One region of the Stenotrophomonas sp. LM091 genome, then DNA from elsewhere that is predicted to be linked to it. Evidence: riboswitches for the same ligand, from Rfam matches in the RefSeq annotation. Region 1 holds a riboswitch; the other holds the start of a gene.

Evidence for each region. Region 1 has a riboswitch for glycine ahead of BIZ42_RS07575 (trimeric intracellular cation channel family protein). Riboswitches for the same ligand answer to the same signal wherever they lie in the genome.
Region 2: linked by a shared signal. The riboswitch ahead of gcvP (aminomethyl-transferring glycine dehydrogenase) and the one ahead of BIZ42_RS07575 (trimeric intracellular cation channel family protein) in region 1 are both predicted to bind glycine.

Annotation. Positions count from the first base shown of each region.
Region 1 is NZ_CP017483.1:1,721,878-1,725,242, forward strand. Features, by position in the region: gene BIZ42_RS07560 (NAD(P)/FAD-dependent oxidoreductase) at 1-876, shown strand, start outside; gene BIZ42_RS07565 (ribonuclease E inhibitor RraB) at 935-1,279, opposite strand; gene BIZ42_RS07570 (GIY-YIG nuclease family protein) at 1,366-1,635, opposite strand; glycine riboswitch at 1,680-1,762, shown strand; glycine riboswitch at 1,783-1,874, shown strand; gene BIZ42_RS07575 (trimeric intracellular cation channel family protein) at 1,969-2,586, shown strand; gene BIZ42_RS07580 (MdtA/MuxA family multidrug efflux RND transporter periplasmic adaptor subunit) at 2,790-3,365, shown strand, end outside.
Region 2 is NZ_CP017483.1:1,024,572-1,027,936, reverse strand. Features, by position in the region: gene gcvP (aminomethyl-transferring glycine dehydrogenase) at 1-1,416, opposite strand, end outside; glycine riboswitch at 1,505-1,606, opposite strand; gene BIZ42_RS04600 (multidrug effflux MFS transporter) at 1,901-3,124, shown strand; gene BIZ42_RS19965 (siderophore-interacting protein) at 3,282-3,365, shown strand, end outside.

The sequences.
Region 1 (3,365 bases):
CTGCTGCTCGCCTTCGAGCGCGCAGAGGCCGAGCCCGATCCCGCGCGCAAGGCCGCCTGGCTCAGTTTCGCCGTCGTCGGTGGCGGCCCCACCGGGGTGGAACTGGCCGGCACCCTGGCCGAGATCGCAAGGCATACCCTGCGCAATGAGTTCCGCCATATCGATCCCGCCTCGGCCAAGGTGCGCCTGGTCGAGGCCGGCCCGCGCGTGCTGTCCACCTTCCCCGAGGTGCTCTCGCTCAAGGCGCGCCGCCAGCTGGAGAAACTGGGCGTGGAAGTGCTCACCGGTACGCCGGTGAGCGACATCAACGCCGAGGGCTTCCAGCTGGGCGAGCGCTTCGTCGAAGCGCGCACCGTGGTCTGGGCCGCCGGTGTCGCCGCCTCACCGCTGGCGCGCACGCTGGAGGTTCCGCTGGATCGCGCCGGCCGCGTGCCGGTGCAGCCCGATCTCACCTTGGACGGTCACCCGGAGATCTTCGTGGCCGGGGATCTGGCCGCATTGACCCAGGCCGATGGCAAGCCGGTACCCGGCGTTGCCCCGGCAGCCAAGCAGATGGGCAAGCACGTGGCGACCACGATCCAGGCGCGCCTGTCCGGCAAGCCCGTGCCGGGCCCGTTCAAATACCAGGACTTCGGCAATCTGGCGACCATCGGTCGCATGGCCGCGATCGTCCACCTCGGCCGCCTGCAGCTTTCCGGCGTGCTGGCCTGGTGGTTCTGGCTGGCCGCGCACGTGTTCTTCCTGATCGGCTTCCGCAACCGCGTGGTGGTGCTGCTGAACTGGGCAGTGGCGTACTGGAGCTACCAGCGCAGCGCGCGGATCATCTTCGGCGATGCGCAGGATGATCGCCGGCCGAAGCGGCCGCCGACGCCCTGAGTGGTCGAGCGGCCACGGTGGCAGCCAGCCATGCCGGGCTGCCACACGGATGGGCCACTCAGCCCTGCGACAGACAGCCCCAGCCATCAACCTGGCCGCTGTAGGAGACCGCCTCGCTGGCGAGCAGCCCTTCGAAACCCGAGATGTTCTGGTGGGTCGGCAGCATCAGCGGATGCACCACCACCTGCCACGGGTATTCCTCGTTGCCCTCGTACGCGGCCAAGGACACCTTCTGCTCGTTCTTGAGCAGGTGCACGGCGAAGGCGATGGCCACGTCCTGGGTCGGGAAGATCAGCGCGAAATCCACCTCGCGCGGAATCGACAGGTCGTCGCCATCCTGCAACATGTTCCAGAGCACATCGCCATTCTCATCTTCCGGGTACAACGACAGATCGCGGGACATGGCACTCCAGGGCTTGGGCAAGCGGATAAACGAACGGAGATCGATGGTATGCCGCCGGCGAAGGCCCGAACAACCAGTACGCAGGGCTACATGGGATCGGGCAGCGCCAACCACGCCAGCTTGCGCTCGCGCGGTTGCCGCTTGAGCTGCCATTCGGCCTTCGACGCCGCGGCCCGGTCCGGGTAGGCGCGCATCGCCAGCACCCTCACCGGTGGGTGGGCCCGGGTGTATTTGGCCCCTTTGCCGGCGAGGTGGGCCTGGAAGCGCGCCTCCACGTCGTTGCTGATGCCGGCGTAATAGCTGCCGTTGCGGCATTCAAGCAGGTACAGGTACCAGAGGGCGGGTTCAGCGGGCATACCGGGATTATCCCCCGGCGCGGGCCCGGCGGCTGCTAGAATCCGCCCCGGATGCAGGAGAGAGGCGCCGCGCTGGCGCCCGCCGAAGGCGCAGGCTCCCATAATCGCTCAGGCCGGTGGCTCGATACGCCACCAACCATGCATCCGACACGCCGATCTGGAGAGAGGTCTTCAATGACCCGCCGAAGGGGCACGTGGCCTTGGCCACCGAACTCTCAGGCAAAAGGACAGCGGGAGCGGCAACGGAATCCCACCCTCATGACAGTGCAGCGGCGCTGGCGTGATGCGTGTGCGTTTCCGTCCCCGCCTGACGTGCTTTCCGGAGCCACCCCCATGCTGCTCTCCTTGATCTACCTCATCGCCATCTCGGCCGAAGCCATGACCGGCGCGCTGTCGGCCGGCCGCCGCCGCATGGACCTGTTCGGCGTGGTCATCATCGCCTGCGTCACCGCGCTCGGCGGCGGCTCACTGCGCGACATCGTGCTCGGGCATTACCCGCTGGGCTGGGTGAAGCACCCGGAGTACCTGGGCTTCACGATCTGCGCGGCGCTGATCGCGACCTGGGTGGCGCGCTGGATGCACCACTTCCGGCGCACCTTCCTGGTGCTCGATGGCCTGGGCCTGATCGCGTTCACCCTGATCGGCTGCGCGGTCGCACGCGAGGGCGGGCACACCGTGCCGATCATCCTGATCGCCGGCATGCTGACCGGTGCGTTCGGTGGCGTGCTGCGCGACGTGCTGTGCAACGAGGTGCCGCTGATCTTCCAGAAAGAACTGTATGCCGTGATCACCCTGCTCACCGGCGCGGCCTACCTGACCCTGCTGGAACTCGGCGTGTCGCTCAACGCGGCCACGCTGTGGTGCCTGGGCGGCGGCTTCCTGTTCCGCCTGCTGGCGATCCACTTCAAATGGGAAATGCCGAAGTTCGTGTACCGCGACGAGGTGCATTGACGCACGCGCAGGCATGACCAAGGTCACGGGAGCTTGAGCGGCCTGGCCCTGTATCATGGCGCTCCCGTTCCAATCGAACGGCATCCAGCCACGCGGCGGTGTTCCACCCGCTGCCCCGCCAGACACCCTCTCCCCCGTTGACCTGCCGCACTCGGCCGGTCCCCATGGACGCACTGCTCCGGTGGAGGGTGCGCAGGATGCGTATGTCCGCTTCAACGCCCGCCTCGTCTCGCCGTCGTTTCGCCAAACCGCTGTTGATCGCTGCCGCCGTCGGCCTGGCCGCGATCGCCGCATGGAAGCTGCTCTCGCCCGCGCCTGCCGCCAGTCCCGCCGGTGGCCCGCAGCCGACCCCGGTGCGCGTGGCCACTGCGACGCAGGAAGACCTGGTGGTGCGCCTGAAGGCGCTCGGCACGGTGACCCCGCTGCATACGGTGAGCCTGCGCAGCCGCGTGGATGGCGAACTGCTGCGGCTGGCGTTCTCCGAAGGCCAGCACGTCAAGGCCGGCGAGCTGCTGGCCGAGATCGACCCGCGCCCGTTCCAGGTACAGCTGTCGCGTGCGCTGGGCACCCAGCAGCAGAACCTGGCCGAGCTGGACAACGCCGAGAGCCAGCTCAAGCGCTTCACCGAACTGCAGACCAAGCACTTCGTCTCCGCGCAGGACCTGAGTGATCAGCAGAGCAAGGTGCGCCAGCTGCAGGGCCGTCGCCAGACCGACCAGGCGGCCGTGGATGAAGCGCGCCTGCAGCTGCAGTACACCCGGATCACCGCACCGGTGGCC
Region 2 (3,365 bases), 700 kb from region 1:
GGTCAGGAAGTCGCTGGTGCGAACCAGGCCGGCCGGCAGGGCATCGGCGGTGGCGGCGTCGAGGGCATCGACATCGACGGTGGCACCGAACAGCTGGCCGAGCGCGACGATGTCGGCGCGGGTGGTGGTTTCATCCAGGCTGATGCCAACCGCGTCGCTGTCGATCGCACGCAGGTTGATGCGCGCCGCGGCGGCCTTGGCGTGGATCGCCTTGGCGTCGACATCCTTGACGTGCAGGGTGTCGAAGAAATGCTCGCCGACATTCACGCCGGCGCCGCGCAGCGCGGCGGCCAGGATGCTGGCCAGGCGGTGGGTGCGGCGGGCGATGCGGGTCAGGCCTTCCGGGCCGTGGTACACGGCATACATCGAGGCCATCACGGCCAGCAGTACCTGCGCGGTGCAGATGTTGGAGGTGGCCTTCTCGCGGCGGATGTGCTGCTCGCGGGTCTGCAGGGTCAGGCGGTAGGCGGCATTGCCCTGCGCATCGACCGAGACACCGATCAGGCGGCCCGGCATCGAGCGCTTGTACGCGTCGCGGCAGGCCATGAAGGCGGCATGCGGGCCGCCGAAGCCGAACGGCACGCCGAACCGCTGCGAGTTGCCGACCACGATGTCCGCGCCCCATTCGCCGGGGGCGGCGATCAGGGTCAGTGCAAGCAGATCGGTGGCCACCGCGACCAGGCCGCCACGGGCGTGCACGGCATCGGCCAGCGCCTTGTAGTCGCCGATATGGCCGAAGGTGTCCGGGTACTGCAGCAGCACGCCGTAGGCCTCGGCTTCCATCGCCTCGGCCGGGGTGCCCACGCGCAGCACGATGCCCATCGGCTCGGCGCGGGTGCGCAGCAGTTCCAGCGTCTGCGGGTGCACCGCGTCGTGCACGAAGAAGGTATCGGACTTGGACTTGGCCGAACGCTTGGCCAGGGTCATCGCTTCGGCGGCGGCGGTGGCTTCATCCAGCAGCGAGGCGTTGGCGATCTCCATGCCGGTCAGGTCCGCGCACAGGGTCTGGAAGTTGATCAGTGCTTCCATGCGGCCCTGCGAAATCTCGGCCTGGTACGGGGTGTAGGCGGTGTACCACGCCGGGTTTTCCAGCACATTGCGCAGGATGACGTTCGGGGTGAGCGTGCCGTAGTAGCCCTGGCCGATGAAGGTGCGGAACACCTGGTTCTTGTCGGCGATGGCGCGGATCTTGGCCAGTGCCTGCACTTCGGTCAGCGACTCGGGCAGGGCCAGCGGGGCCGGCGACTTGATCCCGGCCGGGACGATCGCATCGGTCAGCGCGTCCAGCGAGGTGTGGCCGACCACGTCGAGCATCTGCGCGATTTCGGCGTCGTTGGGGCCGATGTGGCGTTCGACGAACGCGTGGCTGTGTTCAAGCTCGCGCAGGGTAGGGGTGTTCTGGGACATGGCTGGCATCTCGGAGAGTGGGCACGCACGTTCGGAAGGCGGCCGGGCCAGGGCGCGTCGCGGGCGACAGCGATCCACCGGACCTTGCGGTCTTCCTGGGTGCCCCTCTGTCCTTTTGCCTGAGAGTTTGGAAGCGCGCATCGGCGTGCTTCGTGCCCCTTCGGCGCCGGCACTCGCCGGTCTCTCCAGAGTTTTGGTACGGGTGGTATCGGGCCTGAGCGATTACGGGCGTTGCGCCTTCGGCAGCGGGTGCTTCAAAACAAAGCGCCGCTTCTCCCACCATGTAGCCAGGCGATTATAGCCCAGCGCTTTCGGCCACTGGGCCTTTCCGGCACATGAATACGGGGCCGCGCAGCGCCGGGAAAGCGCGCCCGGGCATGGTGCCGGGGGCGGCAAAGGCCTATGATCACTGGATCCTCGTATTCATCTGGCGCCGCCCGTTCCGGGCCAGGCGCCCGCCGTGCAGTGCGCATGGCCGCTGACGGAAGCCCGCATGACGCCCGCCTCACCCTCGACCCGCCGTCTGGCCCTGCTGCTCGCAGGCCTGGCGATGTTCGGTCCGTTCTCGATCGACACCATATTCCCGGCCTTCCTGCTGTTGGGCGACCGCATGCAGGTGGACCAGGTCGCAGTGCAGCAGACCATCAGCGTCTACCTGCTGTTCTATGGCCTGATGAGCCTGGCGCACGGCCCGCTGTCGGATGCGTTCGGCCGCAAGCGGGTGATCATCGGCGGGCTGGTGCTGTTCATCGGTGCCTCGATCGGCTGCGCGCTGTCGCGCGACATGACCACGCTGCTGGTGTTCCGCGCCCTGCAGGGCGTGACCGCCGGCGTGGGCGTGATCGTCGGCCGTGCGGTGATCCGCGATCTGTACCACGGTGCCGACGCGCAGCGGTTGATGAGCCAGGTCTCGATGATCTTCGGCGTCGCACCGGCGATCGCGCCGATCATCGGCGGTTGGATCCTGCTCGGTGGCGGCGACTGGCCGCTGATTTTCTGGTTCCTGGTGCTGTTCGGCGTGGTGCTGCTGCTGGCCACCGGCAAGTGGCTGCCCGAAACCCATCCGGTCGAGGCCCGCACGCCGCTGTCGATGCGCGCGCTGCTGCGCAGCTATGCCCGCATGGGCTCCAACCCGCGCCTGCTCCGTCTGGCCGCGGCCGGTGCCTTCAACTTCTCCGGCATCTTCCTGTACATCGCGTCCGCGCCGGTGTTCGTGATGCAGCATCTGCAACTGGGCGAGGGCGGCTTTGCGTGGTTGTTCATCCCCACCATCGGCGGCATGACCATGGGCTCGTTCCTGTCCGGTCGGATGGCGGGCCGGCTCACCGCGCAGCGGCAGATCGCGATCGGGTTCGGGCTGTGTGCGGTCTCGGCGCTGTTGAACGTCGGTTACGTGGTGTCGGTGCCGCAGATCGCGCTGCCGTGGGCAGTGATGCCGATCTTCCTTGGCGGTGTCGGCATGGCGCTGATCTTCCCGATCCTGGCGCTGGCCGTGCTGGACATGTATCCGCATCAGCGCGGCCTGGCCTCGTCCATGCAGATGTTCATCCAGCTGATGATCAACACCGTGGTGGCCGGCGTGGTCTCCCCGATGCTCAGCAGCAACCCGCTGCATCTGGCCCTGGGCTACGCAGGCTTCTTCGCCATCGGCGGCAGCTTCTGGTACTGGGAGCGGCACTGCGAACGCCGCCGCGACCTGCTCACGCCGATCGAGTGAGCCACACGCACGCCCCGCCTGCACAGAATGCAGGCGTGGCGCGGTTGCTTACGCTTCGCCGCGGCGTATCCTGTTCGCTCGCCAGCCAGTTCGTGCATCACGACAGCCACTACGCTCCCCTGCGGACCCCATGTCCGCCGCAACCCAGGGTGATTGCATGGCTGCACAGCAGACCTACCGCCTGTTCGACGTCGCGCTGAAGCAGCGCACGGTTCTCTCCCCCTCGCTGATCCGCATGGTC